Regions from separate parts of the Affinirhizobium rhizoryzae genome, predicted to be linked through region 4. Evidence: predicted binding sites of a transcription regulator. Region 4 holds the regulator's gene; each other region holds the start of a gene.
What was found. Region 4 encodes PhoB, which activates phosphate uptake and scavenging genes when phosphate is short. Its sites were predicted from a motif close to TGTCATNNANCTGTCAT; they were not measured.
Positions count from the first base shown of each region.

Region 1: G6N80_RS12135 (DUF2794 domain-containing protein) is a predicted target of PhoB. The motif match lies at 1,511-1,527, and genes of this name have one in related genera.
Region 2: G6N80_RS16570 (BtaA family protein) is a predicted target of PhoB. The motif match lies at 2,522-2,538, and genes of this name have one in related genera.
Region 3: phnC (phosphonate ABC transporter ATP-binding protein) is a predicted target of PhoB. The motif match lies at 1,664-1,680, and genes of this name have one in related genera.

Region 1 is NZ_CP049250.1:1,256,061-1,259,845, forward strand. Features, by position in the region: gene rplS (50S ribosomal protein L19) at 1-316, shown strand, start outside; gene G6N80_RS12130 (GNAT family N-acetyltransferase) at 426-983, shown strand; gene G6N80_RS12135 (DUF2794 domain-containing protein) at 1,092-1,481, opposite strand; gene G6N80_RS12140 (DUF1223 domain-containing protein) at 1,792-2,568, opposite strand; gene acnA (aconitate hydratase AcnA) at 2,796-3,785, opposite strand, start outside.
Region 2 is NZ_CP049250.1:2,211,844-2,215,628, forward strand. Features, by position in the region: gene G6N80_RS16560 (glycoside hydrolase family 25 protein) at 1-430, opposite strand, end outside; gene G6N80_RS16565 (class I SAM-dependent methyltransferase) at 543-1,178, opposite strand; gene G6N80_RS16570 (BtaA family protein) at 1,226-2,473, opposite strand; gene G6N80_RS16575 (serine hydrolase domain-containing protein) at 2,613-3,785, shown strand, end outside.
Region 3 is NZ_CP049249.1:331,766-335,550, reverse strand. Features, by position in the region: gene phnK (phosphonate C-P lyase system protein PhnK) at 1-139, shown strand, start outside; gene phnL (phosphonate C-P lyase system protein PhnL) at 150-857, shown strand; gene G6N80_RS02355 (DapH/DapD/GlmU-related protein) at 854-1,471, shown strand; gene phnC (phosphonate ABC transporter ATP-binding protein) at 1,685-2,533, shown strand; gene phnD (phosphonate ABC transporter substrate-binding protein) at 2,612-3,520, shown strand; gene phnE (phosphonate ABC transporter, permease protein PhnE) at 3,594-3,785, shown strand, end outside.
Region 4 is NZ_CP049250.1:534,406-538,190, reverse strand. Features, by position in the region: gene pstB (phosphate ABC transporter ATP-binding protein PstB) at 1-468, shown strand, start outside; gene phoU (phosphate signaling complex protein PhoU) at 519-1,229, shown strand; gene phoB (phosphate regulon transcriptional regulator PhoB) at 1,250-1,933, shown strand; gene G6N80_RS08750 (GcrA family cell cycle regulator) at 2,055-2,618, opposite strand; gene G6N80_RS08745 (aspartate aminotransferase family protein) at 3,036-3,785, shown strand, end outside.

The DNA of each region.
Region 1 (3,785 bases), 720 kb from region 4:
GATCTCCTACGGCGAAGGCGTCGAGCGCGTATTCCCGGTTTACTCTCCGCTGGTCGACAGCGTTGAAGTCGTTCGTCGCGGTAAAGTTCGTCGCGCGAAGCTGTACTACCTGCGCGACCGTCGCGGTAAGTCTGCGCGTATCGTCGAGAACACCAACACTCGCGCCCGCAAGCTCAACGAAGCTGAACGCGCTGCCGCTGCTGAAGAGCGTGCACGTATCGAAGCTGAAAAGGTTGCAGCAGCACAGGCTCTCGCCGCCGAAAAGGCAGCAGCAGAAGCCGCCGCTGCAGCAGCTTCGGAAGGTGCTGCAGAATAATAGTTCGGCGCATTCTGGATTTAAAAGGCGGGCTTCGGCTCGCCTTTTTTGTTGCAGTTCAGTCTCGATGGATCTTATCAAGGCAAGACCTTATCCGGATTGAACTGATATGACCTATCATCTGCGCGACGCGAGCCCCACCGATATACCCGCCATCACAGACATCTATCGCGATAGCGTCCTGAACGGCAGCGCCAGCTACGAGATCACGCCTCCAGACGAGGCGGAAATGCTGCAGCGCTTCAGGGCGATAACTGAGAAGGGGTATCCTTATGTGGTGGCCGAAGATGCCGACGGCACGCTTCTCGGCTACGCCTATGCCTCAGCTTTCAGGACCCGTCCTGCCTATCGCTGGCTGGTCGAGGATTCGATCTACCTCTCGCCCCTCGCCAGAGGTCGCGGCTTAGGCAAGGTGCTCCTGAAGGAACTCATTGAACGCTGTACAGGTCTCGGGTTCCGGCAGATGGCAGCGGTCATCGGCGGCGCAAGCTCTGCCTCTGCCGGCCTGCATGCAGCGCTCGGCTTCCAAATGGTTGGAACCATGAAAGGGACCGGGTTCAAGCACGGCCAGTGGCTCGATACGGTCTTCATGCAGCGGGAACTGGGGGCTGGCACCACAACACCGCCGGATCTTGGCGCCTATCCTGGTACACTTTTCGGGGGCTGACGTTCTAAAGCTTGTCGCGATCTTTCAGATTCGCTCCTGACGCTTTAACTCTTTGTTTTATCGCATGTCGTTTTCGCAAAACCGCTGCACACTTTTGCGTGACATGCTTTAGTCGATCAGCTTCAATACCTTGTCGAAGACTTTCAAGACTTGCTGCAAGTCATGGCCACGCTTCAGGATCATGCCATGCGTATTGGTAACGCTGAAGGCGCCTTGCTTGGCCGCGAGCTTGGGATTCTTCTCGATCCGGTACAGGGGCATCTCCCCCGAACGCTTGAAAACTGAAAAGACTGCCCGATCCCGCAACTGATCGATGGCGTAGTCCTTCCACTCACCCTCTCCGACCATGCGACCGTAAATTCTCAAGATGGCATCCAGTTCCCGGCGATGGAACATCACGGGGACGGCGTCAGTGCTCTGCCGGTACTGGTTGAGTTCGATCACGTTGGCGCCATCCGAACTGGAAAGCCGCCCTGCTGTCTCTGGCTGATCGCTCATCAAAGCTCCTCAATCCAAGGCCGTTTTTGATGACGGCTGCGTGACAGTGTGCCCTACGCCTGCCAAAAAGCAAGCGCGTTCGACAGGCTAACGCATTCTCCCCGACGGAGTTTCAGCGCTGCTATCCGCATTATTTGTTTTTTCTTAAATGCCGTTTTCCGCCTGAATTCGAACAAACCCGCGCCCGAATCGCGCGCCAGATTGGTGTCATGCAGTTGGCGCACAGCGCCATCAGGTCCGGTCCCAGGCGTTGACCTTACCCCCAGCCCCCGACGCTTCGGGCCGGACCTTTTTTTCTGCAAAGGTATCGCTATTGGGGACGCTTTCGTCCTGCCATCAAGACGGCGGCACCCATGATCGCAGCAGGTTCGCCCTTCGGCCCCGATGCCTGGAGAAGGATCGCGCATCCATCCTTCTTGGAGCGACCCATGGCCTTGGCAGGCAGGGTGATCTTCAGATCCTTGCCTTCCCACATGCCCACTGTCTGAACATCATAGACATTATGCCAGTATTCCATCTGGCGCCCGCTGTTCTCGCCACGTTCGACGGTGACTGCCTCCTTCTTGGTGAAGTAGGCGACAACCACGTCTGCTCGACCCTCGCCGGCCGGGATGGAGATTTCCATTTCCTCGCCATTCATTCGGGCCGTGATCGGAACGGTCAGGCCTTGGCCCTCGCCGTGCAACTGGCTGATCTTCCCATTGATTGCTGCGACATCGGTGCCTTTGACATGCGCCCGACCATTGATGATGGCCTGTGGCGTATAGACCCCGCTGCGGCCCATGCTGTGCGCATAGCCATACTGGCGCTCCGTATTTTCCTTGGAGCTCAGCGTATCGGTCCAGCCAAGATAGTTCCAGTAATCGACGTGGTAAGACAGCGCCACCACATCTCCCTGATCGACGATCTGCTTCAGGGCGGCATCGGCGGGCGGACAGGAGGAGCACCCTTGCGACGTAAAAAGTTCCACCACGCCTTTCGGAGACGAGATGTCGCCCGCCAATGCGGTACCTGCAACCAGAAGGCTGACGGTGAGCCAGAAGGCGGATGTCACTGTATGCCGATGATGGACTTGTGTGTTGCGCATGGTGTCTTTGGGGCATGAGAAGCGGGTCTGGTCTGCAACCTACCCCCCAACCTCCATCAAGCGGAAGTCACAAGCGGGTGAGAGTTGTATGTGCAGATTTGCGCATAAAGAAGCCGCCGGACAAGGCCTGTCCGGCGGCTTCCTTGAATTTCGTCTTCTCCAGACGGTGAACCCTGCATCAGGCCAGAAGATTGCGCCACCTCTAGAGCAGCGCAATCCAGAGCCGATCAGGCAGCCAGATCGCGAAGAACCGTCTGCAGGATGCCGCCATTGTTGACGTAGGTGACTTCATCCAGCGTGTCGATGCGGCAGAGGATCTTGATCTCCTTCACCGTTCCGTCTGCGTAGGTGATCTTGGCCGTCTTCCACTCGCGCGGCTTGATTTCGCCGTTGAGACCTTCGATCGTGACCGTTTCGTCACCCTTCAGGTCCAGCGTCTGCCAGTTCGTGCCCTCTTCGAAGACGAACGGGATAACGCCCATGCCGACCAGGTTCGAGCGGTGAATACGCTCGAAGGACTGCGCGATGACAGCGCGAACGCCGAGCAGGTTGGTACCCTTGGCAGCCCAGTCACGCGAAGAACCGTTGCCGTATTCAACGCCTGCAAAGATGACCAGCGGCGTGCCTTCGGCCTTGTACTTCATGGCAGCGTCGTAGATCGACATCTCTTCCTTGGACGGATAGTGGACGGTGTAACCGCCTTCCTTGCCGTTCGGGCCGAGCATGAAGTTACGGATGCGGATGTTGGCGAACGTGCCGCGCATCATCACTTCATGATTGCCACGGCGTGTACCGTACTGGTTGAAGTCAGCAACGGATACGCCGTTGCCGAGCAGGTAGGCACCAGCCGGGGACTGCGCCTTGATCGAACCGGCCGGAGAAATATGGTCGGTGGTGATCTTGTCGCCGAAGAGACCGAGAACGCGGGCGTTGACGATGTTGTCGGTGCCGACACCAGCCTGCTTCGGCATGCCGACGAAGTAAGGCGGGTTCTGCACATAGGTCGACTGGTCGTCCCAGGCATAGGTCTGGCCTTCCGGAACCTGCACAGCCTGCCAGTTTGCGTCGCCCTTGAAGACGTCTGCATACTTGGTCTCGAACAGTTCGCGGGTCACGTACTTCTGGATGAACTCCTGCACTTCGGCGGAGGTCGGCCAGATGTCCTTCAGGTAAACCGGGTTGCCATCGCGGTCTTCACCGAGCGGCTCGCTGGTCAG
Region 2 (3,785 bases), 1.7 Mb from region 4:
CGTCGATGACGGGTGGCAGAAGCGAAGCGCGCTTCGGCACATTCTGGATGAACCAGTCCGCCTGCTCATCCGGCGTGGAGCAGAAGTAGTAGAAGTGATAGGGCGCGTGCGGTATGCCGGCCGTGGACGCGCCCTTCCAGCTTGCCTCGAAGGCCGGATCGATCATGTCCTTGCCTTCGGTTGCCTTGATAAACGCGAAGGATACGCCCGACCGTTTCGCAGTCTGCCAATCGACATTGCCATTCCACTTGGAGACGTCGATGCCATGGACCTGATGGCGGTCCGGATGGTTGCTGCCGAAATCCTGCGGGTCCAGATCCTGAAACTTCGGCTTGCGGATCGCCGTCGTCTCTATCAGATCGAAGCTGGCGGATGTGCAGCCGGAAAGAAGAAGAGCCGTGGCCGCAAGGGAAAGCAAAATGCGAGACATGGGGTTCCGTCTGGTTCGCGCTCAGGATTTCGTCCGGCTTGCCGCGCAAGACAGAACAGTCATTCCTAATTAACCATAACGTCGTAAATTTTTCATGAGCGCAAGAGGGCGCTCAAGCGGGTTTATCGCAAACGCGGCGCCGAACGATGATGTGCCAAGCATAGCCCTGATACAAGCCTTCCACCATCATGTCCGCGCCGAAGCGGCTCAGTCTTTCCTCGACCGCCTCAGCCAGATTGGCACGGGGCGTGACATGGAAACGTTTCAGCCATGCCTGAAGCGCCTTGCGGAACCAGGCCGGAAGATGCTCCTGCTGGCCGAAATCGATGATGTGAAGCGATCCGCCTGGCTTGAGCGCTGCGAGAGACGCTTCAATCGAGGTCTCCCATTCGGGAATCATCGAAAACGCATAGGAGATCAGGATGCGATCAAAGCCTGCATCTTCGCCGAATTCCGCTGCGGAAAAGCGAGCCGCGTCTGCGATCCGCAGGTGTGGTTTGTTTCCCAGATGTATGAAAGCCTTCGTGGTCGAGGCCAGCATCTCCGCCGATATATCGAGGCCGAAGAGGCGGGCTTGCGGATAATGTCTGTCCGCGAGAACGAGATTGCGGCCCGTTCCGCAACCGACCTCCAAGAGGCTGCCGTTTGAGGGGATCTGAAGCTGTTCGATCGCCCTGTCGCGGCCGAGCAGATAGTATTTGCGTGTCAGGTCATAGATGTGCCGCTGATAGCGATACATGCGATCCATGCGTTGCGCATGATCGCCCAGCGGCTGCGAGAGGTTTTCCAGAGGTGTCACGCGGACCTCACATAGATATGGAAGCCGCCATAGATCGCGGAACGATCCTGAAGGTTCAGCGCGTGAGACCTCTCTTCCAGATAGGTCCATTGTGCGCGTAACGCCGGAGAAAGGCGGCCTTCAATGATGCTCTTTTCTGCCGCTGTTCGAAAAATCACGCGTGCGCCGCCGGTTGCCGTGCGCGAGATCTCCGTCCACAGATCGTTCAATTGTTGATCAGTCATCCAGTCCTGCGCATCCAGAAGGACATAGCGGTCCACTGAGTCTGCAGGCTTCGACGCCAGAAGCTCCGTGAAGGTGGCGTGGTGCACCTGCACACGGTCCACATTCTCGCGGATCGCGGCATGGTTCTCGGCCTTCAGATAGGTTGGCAATGATCCTTCATCGCCAGTTGGATAGCGCCGCATGAAGGCCTGCCAGGCGAAATAGTTGTCTTTCAGCGGGAAATGACAGGCGAGCTTTTCCAGCCGCTGGCGCAGCACCGGCGCAATGGAACCATCCGTCGCAATGCTTGCCAGTTCATCATATTGCTGCGGCGGAATGCCAAGGCCGAAGAGTGAACTCTTGCGGCTGGTGAGCCACTTGATCAGCGGCTTGTCAAAGAGCGGCGCGATCCGGGTATCAAAGACATGACGCTGCTCGCGCAGCGATTTGGCGTTTGCCAGTTCCGTCAACTGCACGCAGTGCAGCCGTGCAAGCAGATGGCCAACAGCGATAAAGCGACCGAGAAGCCCTGTCCGGTAGATGTTGCGCTCGAACACTTCGATGCGACGCTGGCCGTTCCAACGGCGTTTTTGCCAGTAGGTGCGGCTGGTCGCGTCAAGGTTCTGTGCGATAACCCTGTCGAAGGCTTCGACATTGCCCGAGACATTTTCCATGGCAAGGAAGCGAACGACGTCTGAGTGGCCGGGGAGAGAGCGGAAGGCCGCAAGCTTCAGCCGGTTCAATGCGATATGGTGTGGGTTGAGATCGACGACATCGATCGAACTCGGGTGGCGTGACAGGTAGGCAAGCATGTTGCAGCCGCCGGAGCCGATGCAGACGATGGAGTGGCCCGGCGACAATTCCATACCGGCCATATCCACATCCGGGTCTTCCCAGATCTGCGGGTAGACGAGCCCGGAGAAAAGCAGGCCAAAGAGGCGTTCCGACAATCCGTTTCGGGAAAGCGCCTTGTGTTGAAGCAATGCGTTTTTCAGCTTCCCGTTTTTCAGGAAACCGGCATCCGGTACCAGTTCTGCCATTTGCGAATCCCGCCTCATGTGGAATTCACATGGCTGTAGACGGGGGCTGCTACAGTTTCATGACGATGCTAAAAGGCCATCAAAAGACGATTGGGAGTTTGTTGTGATATTCTTGAAGCGAATACTGAAGTGGACCTGTTTGGCTATCGTCTTGCTGCTGGTGGGCGGGTATGCGTGGCTTTACGCCCGTCCGCCGGAACTTCTGCGCGTCGGTGCCGGATACGCAGCCAAGATCATCTGCTCGAACGTCTTCATCGCCAACCGTGATGCGGATCTGGTGCTTGCCGATGATGTTCAAGCGCCCGGCCACCCGCTTCTCAAACTGATGAGCGCGACTGTCGACCGGGAACGTCAGACAGTCACGACTTCGCTGACAGGTGGCATTGCCAGGACTACTGCGGAATATCATGCCGGCCTCGGTTGCCGCGTTCTCCCTGCGGGCGCGAAGGTCGTTCCGCTGCCGGTGATTGCGGAAGCGCCAAAGCCCGCGCCGGACTCGTCTCTCCTGTGGCCGCAAGGTGGCGCGGTGCAACTTGACCCCGCAGTGCAGGATGTTCTTGCTCGCGAAGATCTCGCTGGTCCGGGCGCGCGGGCGATCGTCGTGATCCGGGACGGCCGTCTTGTCGGGGAGCGCTATGCGAAGGGGTTCAGCCCCCAGACCCCGCTTCTCGGATGGTCCATGACCAAGACCGTGAATGCAGCACTTGTGGGCATCGCCATGGGGCAGGGCGCCATGAAGCTCGATGATGCCGCTCTCTTTGCGCAGTGGAAGAACGATACCCGCGCAAGTATCCGTGTTGCCGATCTTCTTTCCATGGAAGATGGCCTGGCCTTCAACGAGAATTACGGCAATGTTTCCGACGTGACGCGGATGCTCTATCTGGAGTCGGACATGGTGTCGTTCATGACGCAACGTCCCGCAGCAGCGCCACCGGGTACAGTGTTCACGTATTCCACCGGCTCTCCGGTGCTGTTGTCGCGGCTTTGGATGGACCATCTGGGCGATACGGCCAAGGCACTTCGCTTTCCCCAGAAGGCGCTGTTCGACCCGATTGGCATGAGCAGTGCGGTTATGGAGGTGGATGCCGCAGGGACCTTCGTTGGCGGATCCTATCTCTATGCCACGGCGCGTGACTGGGCGCGGTTTGGTCTGCTGCTGGCGCAGGATGGAGTCTGGAACGGTAGCCGGATCCTGCCGGAAGGTTTCACCGCGCTGATGGCAAAGCCAAACAACGCTTCGGATGGGCGGTATTCACAGGCACAGACTTGGCTTCCGAAAGCGCCGGATGGAACCTCTATCCCTGCAGGCTGG
Region 3 (3,785 bases), on a different replicon from region 4:
CGTAGCCCGTCTTCTGTCCCATCGCATGATGGTGATGAAGGGTGGACGAGTGATCGAGCAGGGCCTGACGGACCGTGTGCTGGATGACCCGCGCGAACCCTACACCCAGCTTCTCGTATCTTCGATCCTTCAGGTTTAGGAGCTTTGTCGTGACCACTCCCCTCATCGTCTCCGACGTTTCGAAAAGCTTCACCATGCATCTGCGTGGCGGCTTGCGCCTGCCGGTCGTTTCCAATGTCAGTTTCTCGCTGGCGGCAGGTGAATGCGTCGTGCTGGGCGGCCCGTCCGGTATCGGCAAAAGCTCAATCCTCAAAATGCTCTACGGCAACTATGCGGTCGATACAGGCCAGATCCTCGTTCGCAACGGGGAGCAGATCATCGATCTGGCCTCTGCCGAACCGCGTGTGGTGCTGCAAACCCGCCGGGATGTACTGGGCTATGTCAGCCAGTTTCTGCGCACGGTTCCCCGTGTCTCCGCTCTTGATGTGGTGGCTGAACCGCTGGTTGCGTGTGGCACATCTGTGTCGGAAGCCCGCGAACGGGCGGAAGCTTTGCTCGCTCGCCTGAACCTGCCAAAGGATCTTTGGCAGCTGCCACCTGCCACCTTTTCCGGCGGGGAGCAGCAGCGTGTCAACATAGCCCGCGGCTTCATTACAGATCATCGGGTTCTGCTTCTGGATGAGCCGACGGCTTCGCTGGATGCCGCCAATCGCGCCATCGTGGTGGATATGATCCGCGCCAAGAAGGATCAGGGTGTCGCGCTGCTCGGCATCTTCCATGATGAGGAAGTGCGTGAAGCCGTCGCAGACCGCATTCTGGATGTCTCACAATTTTCGCCCCGAAAGGTCGCCGCATGAGCCGCGTATTGAGCGAAGCGCCAAGCATTCATGAGACGGCGAAAGTCGAAAACACGACTTTCGGTCGCTATACAGAAGTAGCCGAGTTCTGCCGCATTCGCGACTGCGCGATTGGCGATTATTCCTACATCATGGAGCACGGCCATCTCTGGAATGTGGAGATCGGCAAGTTCTCCAATATCGCCGCCTTCGTACGCATGAATGCCACGCATCACCCCATGGAGCGGGCTACACTCCACCACTTCACCTATCGCGCCGGCAACTACTGGCCGGGACAGGCTGAGGATGAAGAAGATTTCTTCGCTGCGCGCCGCGCTAACCGGGTGGTGATTGGCCACGACACCTGGATCGGTCACGGTGCAACGCTGCTGGCTGGCGTGAAAATTGGCAATGGTGCCGTGGTTGGCGCAGGCGCGGTCATTTCGAAAGACGTGGCCCCCTATACCGTGGTCGGCGGCGTGCCCGCAAAGCTGATCCGCGAGCGCTTTCCGGCTGACGTAGCGGAGCGGATGGAGCGCCTTGCCTGGTGGGACTGGAGCCATGACCGCTTGTTCGAAGCTTTGGACGATTTCCGCAGTCTGGAAGCTGACGCATTCCTGCAAAAATACGCATGAAAGCAAGTAAAATCTGCGCGTTAGCAGATTTTACATTTCTTACACAAAACGGACATCGGCACTTTACATTAGCGCAGTATGGCTTGGCTCGAGATCACCGGATGGTGCGAGCTGAGCAGGGGAATGAGCGAGGCAACGGCTCGAATTCCCCGAAAACCGGTTCCCGCTTTTCGATCCGTTACTCTGGCGTCAATGAAGGACGAAGGACAAACCATGCGCTTTCAGCTGGAAAACCTGACACGAAAATTCGGCACCAATACCGCCGTGGACAGGGTTAGCCTGGATATCCCATCGGGCCAGATGGTCGGCATCATCGGGCGTTCGGGGGCTGGCAAATCCACCTTGCTGCGCATGATCAACCGATTGGTCGATCCTTCCGAGGGCAGCATCCGCTTCGGCGAAATGGAAGTATCCACGTTGACAGGTCCAGCACTACGGCGCTGGCATCGCGACTGCGCCATGATCTTCCAGCAGTTCAATCTGGTGCCGCGTCTGGATGTTCTGACGAATGTGTTGCTGGGTCGACTGAACCATCGCTCCACCGCGCTCAGCGTGCTTGGCCTTTTTACCCGTGAAGAGCGATTGATGGCAATTGCGGCGCTTGAGCGGTTGGGGATAGAACAGACCGCACTGCAGCCGGCAGGCACTCTTTCCGGCGGCCAGCAGCAACGCGTTGCCATTGCCCGCGCCCTGATGCAGGCACCGAAAATGGTTCTGGCCGATGAGCCGATCGCCTCACTCGATCCGCTGAATGCCAAGATCGTGATGGATGCCCTGCGCGAAATCAACGAACGCGAAGGCATTACTGTCATTACCAACCTCCACACGCTGGATACGGCGCGCAACTACTGCGAACGCATCATTGGCATGGCAAAGGGCAAGGTCGTGTTTGACGGCACACCGAACGAACTGGATGCCGATGCCGTACGCCGCATCTATGGCTCCGAACAGGGCGGCATCGACGAGGCCATGACCTCGAGCTCCATCTCTCTTCCCGGTGCTGCAAGCAGCAGCACGAAGACATCTGCGGGGCAGATACGCTGGGCCACGGGCACTGCGTAATCCGCAACGATCGACGGCCCGCGTCAAGGGCAAGTGCTTTCACATCCCACCAATCCATCCGTTACAGGGGATCGAACCATGTTGAAGAAAACCCTCCTTGCCGCCGCAGCGCTTCTTTCGCTGGTGGGTGGTGCATCTGCCGCAGACATGAAGGAATTCCGCATTGGCCTCATCGGCGGCGAGAATGAAGCAGACCGCCTGCGCAACAACCAGTGCCTTGTCGATCACCTGAAGAAGGAATTCGGTTTCGAGAAGGTCTCGCTCTTCCCGGCAGCGGACTATGACGGCGTCATCCAGGGCCTGCTTGGCGGTACGCTGGACTATGCAGAGCTTGGTGCTGCTGGCTATGCCAAGGCCTATCTCGCAGATCCGAAGGCCGTGGAGCCAATCTTCACGACGGTTCAGACCGATGGTGCGATGGGCTATTACTCGATCATGGTTGCTCGCAAGGATAGCGGCATGACCAAGGTCACCGACATCAAGGGCAAGAAGCTGGGCTTTGCCGATCCGGACTCCACCTCCGGCTACCTGATCCCGACCGTCACACTGCCTGCTGCCATCGGCAACGTCCCCGTGAAGCAGTATGTGGGTTCCACCGGCTTTGGCGGCGGTCATGAAAACCTAGTTCTCGAAGTGCTGAAAGGCAATTTCGATGCCGGCACGACCTTTGGTTCTGGCGTTGGCAATTTCAAGGACGGCTACACTTCCGGCAACCTGCGCAAAATGGTGGAAAAGGGCATCCTGAACATGGATGACCTCGTCGAGCTCTGGAAGTCGCCGCTGATCCCGAATGGCCCGATCGTTGTTCGCAGCTCGATCACGCCGGACATGAAGAAGAAGATCACTGCCTTCATGATGGACCTGCCGAAGAAGGACGCAGCCTGCTTCTCCGCCATCCAGGGCGGGGCGTTCAAGGGCTATGCCGAAGTAAACGTCGACTTCTACAAGCCGATCATCGACGCCCGCAAAGCCACCATCGGCGGCTGATCAGCCAGCCAACCAGGCGGCGGCCTCACTGGTCGAGGCCGCCGTTCCCTTTTCGCGCAAGATGAGCCAGATCATGAACAGCAGCAAAATGTCCGGTCCTGTGCTTTCCCAAAGCGGTCAGCTCGTCGAGCAGCATTGGCGCGAGCTGAACGGCCGCCGCCGGACCTATACGGTACTCGGCAGCCTTGCCCTGTTGCTCGCTCTTTCGGGTTCGCTCTGGTATGCCAACGATGCCAATTCCGGCAAATTCTTTGATCGTCTTCCG
Region 4 (3,785 bases):
CCGAAGTCGATCTACGAGAACATTTCCTACGGCCCACGGATCCACGGCCTTGCCCGCTCGAAAGCCGATATGGACCAGATCGTTGAGGCGAGCCTCCAGCGCGCCGGCTTGTGGAACGAAGTGAAGGATCGCCTGCAGGAGTCCGGAACCGGTCTTTCCGGCGGCCAGCAGCAGCGCCTCTGCATTGCCCGTGCCATCGCCGTATCGCCTGAAGTGATCCTGATGGACGAGCCATGCTCGGCACTCGATCCGATTGCCACGGCCAAGGTGGAAGAACTGATCCATGAGTTGCGCAGCAATTATACGATCGTCATCGTGACGCATTCGATGCAGCAGGCGGCGCGCGTATCACAGCGTACCGCCATGTTCCACCTGGGTCAGTTGGTGGAAGAAAACGATACCGACAAGATGTTCACCAACCCGGATGACCAGCGCACGCAGGACTACATCATGGGCCGCTTCGGCTGAGCCCGACTGATCCTGACCGTCCCTGACACTCCAGATCCGAGGAAAACTCCATGTCATCGCATATCATGTCAGCCTTTGATGAAGAGCTGAAGTATCTCAATCGACGCATTTCGGAAATGGGCGGGTTGGCCGAACAAATGTGCGCCGATGCCGTGCACGCCTTGGTGAACGGCGATAGCGCTCTCGCTCAGAAGGTCATTTCCGACGACGTCATCCTGGACAATGCCGAGCGCGAAATTCAGGAAAAGGCCATCGTTACGATTGCCAAGCGCCAGCCGATGGCGGCGGACCTGCGTGAAATCATCGGTACGCTTCGGATCGCGGCTGATCTTGAGCGCGTCGGCGACCTTGGCAAGAACAACGCCAAGCGTGTGATTGCCGTTCAGGGCACCGGCGTTCCACGCAAGCTGGCGCGTGGGCTGGAGCATCTTTCCGAACTGGCGCTGGTTCAGCTCAAGGAAGTTCTGGACGTGTTTGCCAACCGTTCCGCCCAAAAGGCTGAAGCGATCCGTCAGCGCGACGAAGAGATCGATGCCATGTACACCTCGCTGTTTCGCGAGCTTCTGACCTACATGATGGAAGATCCCCGCAACATCACAACCTGCACGCATCTTCTGTTCTGCGCGAAGAACATTGAGCGCATTGGCGACCATGCGACCAACATCGCCGAGACAATCTATTACATCGCGACCGGTGCACAGCCACAGGGAGAACGTCCCAAGGACGATAGCTCCAACACATTGGGCGCTGTCGTCGAGTAAGCCGGAACGGAGTGATTGCCATGCAGCCGAAAGTTGCGGTTGTCGAAGATGAGGAGGCGCTCAGCGTTCTCCTGCGCTACAATCTTGAGTCTGAGGGCTACGAAGTCGAAACCATTCTGCGGGGTGACGAAGCCGAAATCCGGTTACAGGAACGTGTTCCGGACCTTTTGATCTTGGATTGGATGCTTCCTGGCGTATCCGGTATCGAACTCTGCCGCCGGCTGCGCATGCGGGCGGAAACCGAACGCCTGCCGATCATCATGCTGACGGCGCGGGGCGAGGAAAACGAGCGCGTTCGTGGCCTCGCAACCGGCGCCGATGATTACGTCGTGAAGCCCTTTTCGACGCCGGAACTCATGGCCCGCGTCAAAGCCATGCTGCGCCGCGCAAAGCCTGAAGTCTTGTCCAGCGTCCTGAAGTGCGGTGATATCGAACTGGATCGGGAAACGCATCGCGTTCACCGCAAGAGCCGAGAAGTGCGGTTGGGTCCGACGGAGTTTCGCCTGCTGGAGTTCCTGATGGCCTCGCCGGGACGTGTGTTTTCACGATCGCAGTTGCTCGACGGCGTCTGGGGTCACGATATCTACGTGGATGAGCGAACAGTGGATGTGCATGTCGGGCGCCTGCGCAAGGCCCTGAATTTCTCGAACATGCAGGATGTCATCCGCACGGTTCGCGGTGCCGGCTACTCTATGGAATCCTGAGAGGCTCTCCAGGATCGAGACGAACAGGCCCGGCGAAGGCCGGGTTTTTTGTTGCCCAAGGACAAGGTACAAAAAAACGGGCGCGCGGCCCGTTTTTCGAAAACCTGGATGTGTCTAACGATCAGCCGCGGGAAACGGCATTTGCCGCTCTCCGGCGCTCCGTCACAGGCTGGTAGGCCATGCGGGCGTGGTACTTGCAGTAGGGCGAGCCATCACAGGCTTCTGCGCCGCAGAAGTGAAAGTCTTCCTTCAAAGGATCGCCTACCGGCCACTTGCAGGTGCGCTCCGTCAACTCGGTCAGGACCAGGCGACGCGCCTCGGGCATTGCACGATCATTGACCGGCACCAGTTCCGTCGGCTCAAGGACAGTAATGTCCATGTTGTCTGTCGAGGAAATGATATTGGCCGGACGAGGAACCGAACGGTTTGCCGGCGCAGGCGCGGACGTTGGCCTTGCAGCGAAAGTTGCTGGCCGTGCCGCGGGCGGTGCCGCAGGACGCTTTGGAGCGCGGGTCGGGGTGGCCGGACCGCCTGCCTTCACGCGACCAGGGAGGTTGAGACGGTGCACCTTGCCAATCACGGCATTGCGGCTGACGCCACCCAGCTGTGCGGCAATCTGGCTCGCGCTCAGGCCTTCGGCCCATAGCCGTTTCAACTTCTCGACGCGTTCGTCTGTCCAGTTCATGCAGTCTCTCCGCCTTGAGCACGCATTAGAAGACAGAATCTCTCACCGTTACGGCGAAAGTAATTCGCCGCGCATACTATATCTATACTTTTGGTGACTAGTTCCGCCGCATGCAGTCTAGTAATTGATGATTAACCTAATGGGCGCCGGACTCGCTGACAAGAGTCGGCGGAATCGCTGCGAATCGATTTCCGGGTTTTCCCCAACTTGCTTGAAAGGCGAGTCATTTTTGCCACAGAGAGTTGAGTGGCAGTCAAGCCGCCTTTGTCGCCGTTTTCCGCTGTGAATCAACGCTTTTGTTGACAGGGAGTAGCTAAATGCGGATAGTGCCGACGCCGTCCTTTGGGGCGGCATTTTGATTTCTGGTGGCGCATGCCACCGCCGGTTGGATTTTTTGCCTCAAGGAGTGATGTCGCCATGGCTGAAGCCGCGCTTTTCGACACGTTTGCAAGGGCTCCATTGCGCTTCGTGCGCGGTGAGGGCGTCTGGCTCGTGACGGAAACGGGAGAGCGATATCTCGATTTTGGTGCGGGCGTTGCCGTCACCTCGTGCGGTCATTCCAACCCGCATCTGGTTGAGACGCTGAAATCGCAGGCTGAGAAGGTCTGGCATCTGTCGAACCTCTATGAAATTCCGGATCAGGAGCGTCTCGCGCGCCGTCTGGTCGATGCGACCTTTGCCGACAAGGTGTTCTTCACCAACTCGGGTGCTGAAGCGCTCGAATGCGCCATCAAGACCGCGCGTCGCTATCACTATTCAAAGGGCCATGCGGAGAAATTCCACATCATCACCTTCGAGGGCGCGTTCCACGGTCGTACGATTGCGACCATCGCCGCAGGTGGCCAGGAAAAGTATCTGGAAGGCTTCGGACCAAAGGCGCCGGGCTTCGACCAGGTTCCCTTCGGCAATCTGGACGCACTGAAGGCTGCGATTACCGAGAACACTGCCGCTATCCTGATCGAACCGATCCAGGGTGAGGGCGGTATTCGTGTGGTCGAAAAGGAGTTTCTGAAGACACTGCGCGATCTGTGTGACGAGCATGGCCTCCTGCTCATGTTCGATGAGGTCCAGACCGGCGTTGGACGTACCGGCAAGTTCTTCGCCTATGAGTGGTCTGGCGTGACGCCAGACATCATGGCAGTCGCCAAGGGCATTGGCGGCGGTTTT